2 regions of the Streptosporangium sp. NPDC004631 genome follow, and region 2 is predicted to be linked to the other one. Evidence: riboswitches for the same ligand, from Rfam matches in the RefSeq annotation. Region 2 holds a riboswitch; the other holds the start of a gene.
What was found. Region 2 has a riboswitch for cyclic di-AMP ahead of ACWEF2_RS03220 (coiled-coil domain-containing protein). Riboswitches for the same ligand answer to the same signal wherever they lie in the genome.
Positions count from the first base shown of each region.

Region 1 (3,493 bases), on a different contig from region 2:
GCGTGACGAGCTGGCCGAGGAGAAGGCCAAGGCCGACAGGATGGTGAAGCTCCAGACGAAGGTGCTGCGCGATCTCGGCGCCTTTAGGACCGGCAACCCCAACAGCTCGGGGATCCAGTACAACGGCCCGGCGTCCGGCAACGCCCGGGCCGCGCTGAGCTTCGCCTTCGCCCAGGTCGGCAAGCCCTACCAGTACGGCGGCACCGGCCCGGGAGGCTGGGACTGCTCCGGCCTCGTCCAGGCGGCCTGGCGCAGCGGAGGCGTCAGCCTCCCCCGCACGACCTGGGAGCAGTGGAGCTGGGGGGCCGGCCGCAAGGTCTCCCTGAGCGAACTCCAGGCCGGTGACCTCATCTTCAGTGAGGGGCTGGGACATGTGAGCCTCTACGCGGGCGCCGGAAAGATCGTCCACGCCCCCCAGACCGGGGACGTCGTCAAGGTCGTTCCCCTGTCGGCCTACGGCCGCCGCCTGGTCGGGGCCGTCCGCCCCTGAGCCCGCCCCCTCAGCGCCCCGCTCGGCCCTCAGCGCCCCGTCCGGTGCCGCTGGAGCGTTCCACGGAAGGGTCCGCTGGATCGTTCCGCTGGGAGGACTGAGCGCGGCTGAGGGCCGGCGGATGCGCGCGGCCTCGCGGCGATCCCGGAGAGCGGGGTGGGCATGGCGGGGCCGAGAGTGGCCCGTGGGCCGTACGCGGAGGGTGAGAAGGTCGCCAAAGATGTGACGTACGCGACAGGAGAGGCGCTTTCCGAATAATGATCCGGAGGGTGTGACGAGAGTCATATTCGACCGATGAAGTCGCCCCCGAGCAGGTCTTCCGTGGGCGCGAGAAGCGTTATTTGATCTTTAAACTTTGTGAGGGCTTTGCCGAAACGTGATGATCAGAGTAGCTTCTGGCGTCGCGGCGAGTAAGCCATACCGTCGCGCCGAGCGTCGGTCCCCCAGGCCGGCTTTCCGATAGAAATCCAATTGGTCGCCGTTCCTCCAAGGGGTCCGCCCCACCACGGTGACCTGCCGAATTCGTGCAGCCAGGAGGCATGGAGCCGGGGAACCAATAGGCCGTCAACCTACGGTCAGGGGTGAATCGACATATCTGTGTCGTAGGGCGTCTTCCCAGCCCGAATCCGTCAGCTAACCCGGTAGGCATCAGTGGAAGTCCCAAGGAGAAATCCTGTCTACCACCCTGCATAACCTTCGTTTGTCACGCCTTTTTCGTCTTTCCCTCGGTGGGTTTGTCCTCACGTTGACCGCCTCAACCGGGGCGGTCACGCTGGGACCCACGGCGGCGGGGGCGGCGACGGACAGCGCGGCCGCGGTTCAGGTCGGGAGCACGGCGAAGACTCACGTCAAGCGCACGGCCAAGACCGCGATGAACAGGGCCGCACGGCAGAGGACAAAGGCCAGGAAGGCCGTATCGGTGGCCAAGCGGCAGATCGGCGATCCGTACCGGTGGGGAGCCACCGGTCCCGGCGCGTTCGACTGCTCGGGCCTTGTCCAGTACGCGTGGCGCAAGGCCGGCGTCTCCCTCCCCAGGGTCACGTACAGCCAGTACCGCGTCGTCAGGAAGAAGGTCTCATGGAGCAGGTTGCACCCTGGTGACCTGCTGTTCTTCTACGGAAAGGGCCACGTGGGCATGTATGTCGGCCACGGCAGGATGGTCCATTCGCCGAGCAGCGGCAAGACGGTCCGGATCGTGAGGCTGAGGGGCTACTACAGGTCCTCCTTCGCCGGAGCCGTCCGTCCGGGCGGCTGACAGCGGGACACGGCCCCGTCCATCCGGTTCGGGGCACAGCCGGAGAGTTGACCCCATCGTGGTCGCCGTGGAGGGGGACAGGTGTCCGGACCGTTCAACGTCGAACGGCGTTCTCGGCGCGTCGCGGAGCCGGGTCGCGGGAACGCCGCCCGTGCCGTCCGCGCCGTGGCCGATGGGGCCGGACCGGAGCCGGCCGGACGTGGTGACACCACAACCCGCTCCGGAGGAGATGGGTAACAGGTAGAGGAGGCGGCTCCACGATCACGCCTGTGATCGTGGAGCCGCCTCTCCTCGACCGCCCCGGCCCGGTTCGCCGGCGGTGTCCCGGCGGACGCGACCGCCGGTCGCCGGTCCACTAGCATCGGCTGACATGTCGCTCCCGAGAGGGCGCCGTGCCGTGCTCGCCGGGATGCTGACGCTGGTGGGCGCGGGTCTGGCCGCCGACGCGCGGCCGGTGTCGCAGGGGGTCCGCGACCTGTGGCCCGGCGCCGCCACCGTGGTCCGCGGCGAACGCTCCCTCGTCGCCGGTCACCGCGTCCCGCTCGCGGAGCTGCGGGATCTGGCCGCGCGGGCCGACCGCGCGGCCCGGATCGTCGGCGAGGTCTGGGGGCCGGTCCGGGCGGTCGTCCTGTTCCCCGCCACCGACGCGGAGGCCGCGGCGCTCGCGGGGACCTCCGCCACCGGTGGCCTGGCCGCGATGACCGTCGCCGACCGGGTGATCATCCTGCCGACGGGGTACGCGAGGCTCAGCGCTACCGGCCGGGACGTGGTGATCGCCCACGAGCTCACCCACGTGGCCACCGGCGCGATCCGGGGCGGCCGGGTGCCCATGTGGCTGTCGGAGGGGTTCGCCGACTACGTCGGCTACCGCGACGCCGGGATCCCGGTCCGGGTGGTCGCCGCCGAACTGGCCGAGGAGGTGCGTGCCGGTGCCCTGCCCACCCGGCTCCCCGGCCCCGCCGACTTCGCTCCCGGCGCCTCACGCGCCGCCCAGAGCTACGAGGAGGCGTGGCTCGCCTGCCGGTACATCGCGGAGCGCTTCGGTGAGCGGGCGCTGGTGAGGCTTTACGGTAGCGATGTGGGCGGCGTGCTGGGTCTGTCGCGGGCCGAGCTCACCGCCGCCTGGCGCGACCACCTCCGGAGGGAACTCGGATGACGCGGACCGTGACGGACACGCCCTCGGGGCTGAGAGGCGCGGGATGGGCGCTGGCCGTCCTCGGCGCGGCCACGCTGGTGGTCGTGGCGCTGACCACGCCCTGGCGGGCGCTGCCCGCCGACGCCCCGCCGGTCGCGCCGGATCCGGCCCGTGACTTCACCGCCGCCCAGATCGCCCGCTCCGAGTCCTTCGACGCCGCGGTCGGCGCCCCCGGCTACCTGTCGCTCGGCCTGACCCTGATCGTGGCGGGGGCGCTGGTGGGCACCCCGCTGGGCGCGCGGCTGCTCGGCGGGCTGCGGGGGCCGTGGTGGCTGCGGGTGCTGCTCGGTGTTCTCCTGCTGTCGGCGGCCGTGGAGGTCCTGCGCTGGCCGCTGGGTATGTGGTCGGAGACCCACCTGCGCGAGTTCGGCCTGTCCACGCAGGGCTGGCCGGCCTGGTCGGCCGACCGCGTCAAGAACATCGCGGTCAGGACCGGGCTGCTGGCGATCATGGTGCTGGCGGTGGTCGCGCTGGCCCGCCGTTACCGCCGCTGGTGGATCCCCGCCGCGATCGGCGCGTTCGCGCTGACGGTGCTCGCCTCCTTCGCCTACCC
Region 1 is NZ_JBSGCR010000010.1:68,064-71,556, reverse strand. Features, by position in the region: gene ACWEF2_RS12950 (NlpC/P60 family protein) at 1-490, shown strand, start outside; cyclic di-AMP (ydaO/yuaA leader) riboswitch at 995-1,153, shown strand; gene ACWEF2_RS12945 (C40 family peptidase) at 1,236-1,745, shown strand; gene ACWEF2_RS12940 (hypothetical protein) at 2,116-2,901, shown strand; gene ACWEF2_RS12935 (M48 family metallopeptidase) at 2,898-3,493, shown strand, end outside.
Region 1: another riboswitch for cyclic di-AMP. It lies ahead of ACWEF2_RS12945 (C40 family peptidase); the one in region 2 lies ahead of ACWEF2_RS03220 (coiled-coil domain-containing protein).

Region 2 (3,493 bases):
GGTTCCACGACGCCGTCTACGACCCTCGGCGTGGCGACAACGAGGAGCTCAGTGCCCGGCTGGCCGAGCGCGCGCTGCCCGAGCTGGGACTGGCCGCCGAGGCGGTGGCCACGGTGGCCCGGCTGGTCCGGCTGACCCGCACCCACGACCCGGCGCCCGGCGACGTGGACGGGGCCGTGCTGTGCGACGCCGACCTGGCGATCCTGGCCTCTGCGCCCGAGGTGTACGCGGCGTATGCGGCGGCGGTGCGCGAGGAGTACTCCTTCGTCCCGGACGAGGCGTTCCGGAAGGGCCGGGCCGCCGTGCTGCGCGCGCTGCTCGACCTTCCGGCGATCTTCCACATCACCGATGTGGAGGCGGCGGCGAGGGCGAACATCCAGGTCGAACTCACCCGGCTGTAACCGGCTATTCACCATGATTCAACAGGCATTTGTGGGGTTTACTGTGGTAATTTGGTGGAATCTGGTTGATTAAGGAGTGGATCAATGCTTGCCCAGCAGCGGCAGCAGGCGATTCTGGAGCGGGTGCGCAGCAGGGGCGGCGTCAGGGTCGCCGACCTCGTCCGCGAGCTCGGCGTGTCCGACATGACGATCCGAAGGGATCTTGAGGTGCTGGCCGGGCGCGGACTGGTGGAGAAGGTTCACGGCGGGGCCACCAACGCCGGGCCGGGCTCGACCGAGGAGCCCGGGTTCGCCGCCAAGTCGGTGCGCCAGCAGCCGGAGAAGGAGGCGATCGCCCGGCAGGCGGCCGAGCTCGTCCGGCCCGGCACCGCCATCGCGCTCTCCGCCGGGACCACGACCTGGACACTCGCCCACTTCCTGGTGGACGTGCCGGAACTGACCGTGATCACCAACTCGATCCGGATCTCCGACGTCTTCCACCGTTCTCCCCGCGCCGACCGCACCGTCGTGCTGACCGGCGGCGTCCGCACCCCCTCCGACGCGCTGGTCGGGCCGGTCGCCGTGGCGGCCGTCCGCGGACTCCACGTGGACACCCTGTTTCTCGGCGTGCACGGGATGAGCGCCCGCGCCGGGTTCACCACCCCGAACCTGCTTGAGGCGGAGACCAACCGGGAACTGGTCGCCTCCGCACACCGCCTGGTGGTGCCCGCCGATCACACCAAGTGGGACACGGTCGGGATCAGCACGATCGCCGAGCTGGCCCAGGCCCACCTCGTGATCACCGACTCGGGCCTGGCGGACGAGGCCCGTGAGGAGCTCACCGCGCGGGTGGGCGAGCTGGTCATAGCCGAACCCCGACAGGAAAGCGAGGCCCTGAGCCGATGAAGCGCACGATCACCCATCTGGCCGACGGCCGCGAGCTCGTCTACTTCGACCGGCACGACGACGCCGATCGGAGCGCGATCGACCGGCGAGACCTGCCGCCCCGGCCCGCCGCCTCGGAACTGCGCTACGACCCGCTCACCGAGGAGTGGGTGGCGGTGGCCGGGCACCGCCAGGGACGCACCTTCCTCCCGCCGACGAGCGAGTGCCCGCTCTGCCCGTCCACCCCCGGTCACTCCACGGAGATCCCCTCGGCCTCCTACGACGTGGTGGTCTTCGAAAACCGCTTCCCATCCCTCTCCGCGCAGCCGGGCCCGCACCGGGACATCGGCGGCATGAGCGAGGCCCGGCCGGGGACCGGCCGGTGCGAGGTGGTCTGCTTCACCTCCGACCACGACTCCTCCTTCTCCCGGCTCTCCCCCGGCCAGATCGACCTGGTGATGGAGGCGTGGATCGACCGCACCGCCGAGCTGTCCGCGATTCCGGGCGTGGAGCAGGTGTTCTGCTTCGAGAACCGGGGGGCCGAGATCGGCATCACCCTGGCCCACCCGCACGGCCAGATCTACGCCTACCCCTATGTGACCCCGCGCACCAGGCTCTCCCTGGGCGCGGCCGAGCGCCACCGGGAGCGGACCGGCGGCAACCTCTTCGCCGACGTACTGGCCGCCGAGCGGGAGGCCGAGGTCCGGGTGGTCGCCGCGAACGACCACTGGACGGCCTTCGTGCCGGCCGCGGCCCGGTGGCCCGTGGAGGTCCACCTCTACCCGCACCGCCGGGTTCCGGACCTGGGCGGGCTCAAGGAGGCCGAGCGCGCGGCGTTCGGGCCGCTCTACACAGAGGTGCTGCGCCGGCTGGACGGGCTCTTCGGTATGCCCATGCCGTACGTCGCGGCCTGGCACCAGGCACCGGTGAACGTCGGCCGGGAGCTGTCCTACGCGCACCTGGAGCTGTTCAGCATCCGCCGGGCACCCAACAAGCTGAAGTATCTCGCGGGTTCGGAGTCGGCCATGGGGGCTTTCGTGAACGACGTCCTGCCCGAGGAGGCGGCGCTACTCCTCCGATCCGTCATCACGGAATGATCACTGATCGGTCTCGACTTGGGGTCGCATGACCATCCGTTTACCACTACTATCCTCACACATCGGACATAACATCCGATATGCCTAATCCGGGGCGCCTCGCCCGGGAACCGGGGACCCACGCATTTGGGGTGAACCACTTCGGTGGAAGGGCTTCCTCCAGCCCGAACCCGTCAGCTAACCCGGTAGGCGTGAGGAGAGGAGAACCGTGGCGGCCTCGCCCCCCACGTTCCGTCGTCATGCGGCCCTGACCGCCTCCGTGCTCTCGGCCATCGCGTTCACCCTGGGCAGCGCGTCCGCGGGCAGCGCCGCCCCCAAACCGGCCGAGCCCGAGCTCCGCGCCGAACTCGCCCGGCTGAACAAGAAGGTCGACAAGCTCATCGAGTCCTACGCGGCCAAACGGGAGTCTCTGCGAAAGGCCCGGCTGGCCGAGGAGGCCGCCCAGGTCGATCTGCGCAAGGCCGAGGAGACCTACGACAAGGCGAGCGAACAGGTCGACTCCATCGCCCAGCTCCGCTACCAGAGCAGCGCCGCCGACCTGCCCGCCCTGCTGTTCGCCCCCGACATGGAGGGCGCCGTCGTCATGGAACAGCTCATCGCCCAGCGGACCGCCTACCTGCGGGACTTCGCCCAGAGCCGGGACCTCAAGAAGCAGGCCGCCGACAAGGCGGCCCGGCTCACCGAGCAGATCGGCGTGGAGGCCAAGGTCGTGGAGACCGAGCGCCAGGGCGCCGAGAGGGTGATCCGTGACATCGAGCGGAAACTCGACCAGCTCGTCCCGATGGGTTCCGGCCGCCGCGCCGACGGCAGCTGGGTCCCCCAGCTCCCCACCGGCGGCGACAACATCACCGACCGCACCCGGATCATGCTCGAAGCCATCAAAGAACGCTTCAAACTCCCCCACGAGGTCGGCTGCTACCGCACCGGCGGCAACGGCGAGCACCCCCTGGGCCGCGCCTGCGACTTCATGATGAGCACCGGCGGCTCGATGCCCTCGGCGGAGAACATCAGGCTCGGCGACGAGATCTCCGCCTGGGCCATCAAGAACAAGGACCGGCTCGGCGTCAAGTACGTGATCTGGCGCCAGCGCATCAACATGGGCTCCGGCTGGCGCGCCATGTCCAACCGGGG
Region 2 is NZ_JBSGCR010000002.1:350,862-354,354, reverse strand. Features, by position in the region: gene ACWEF2_RS03235 (HD domain-containing protein) at 1-401, shown strand, start outside; gene ACWEF2_RS03230 (DeoR/GlpR family DNA-binding transcription regulator) at 486-1,286, shown strand; gene galT (galactose-1-phosphate uridylyltransferase) at 1,283-2,362, shown strand; cyclic di-AMP (ydaO/yuaA leader) riboswitch at 2,434-2,568, shown strand; gene ACWEF2_RS03220 (coiled-coil domain-containing protein) at 2,571-3,493, shown strand, end outside.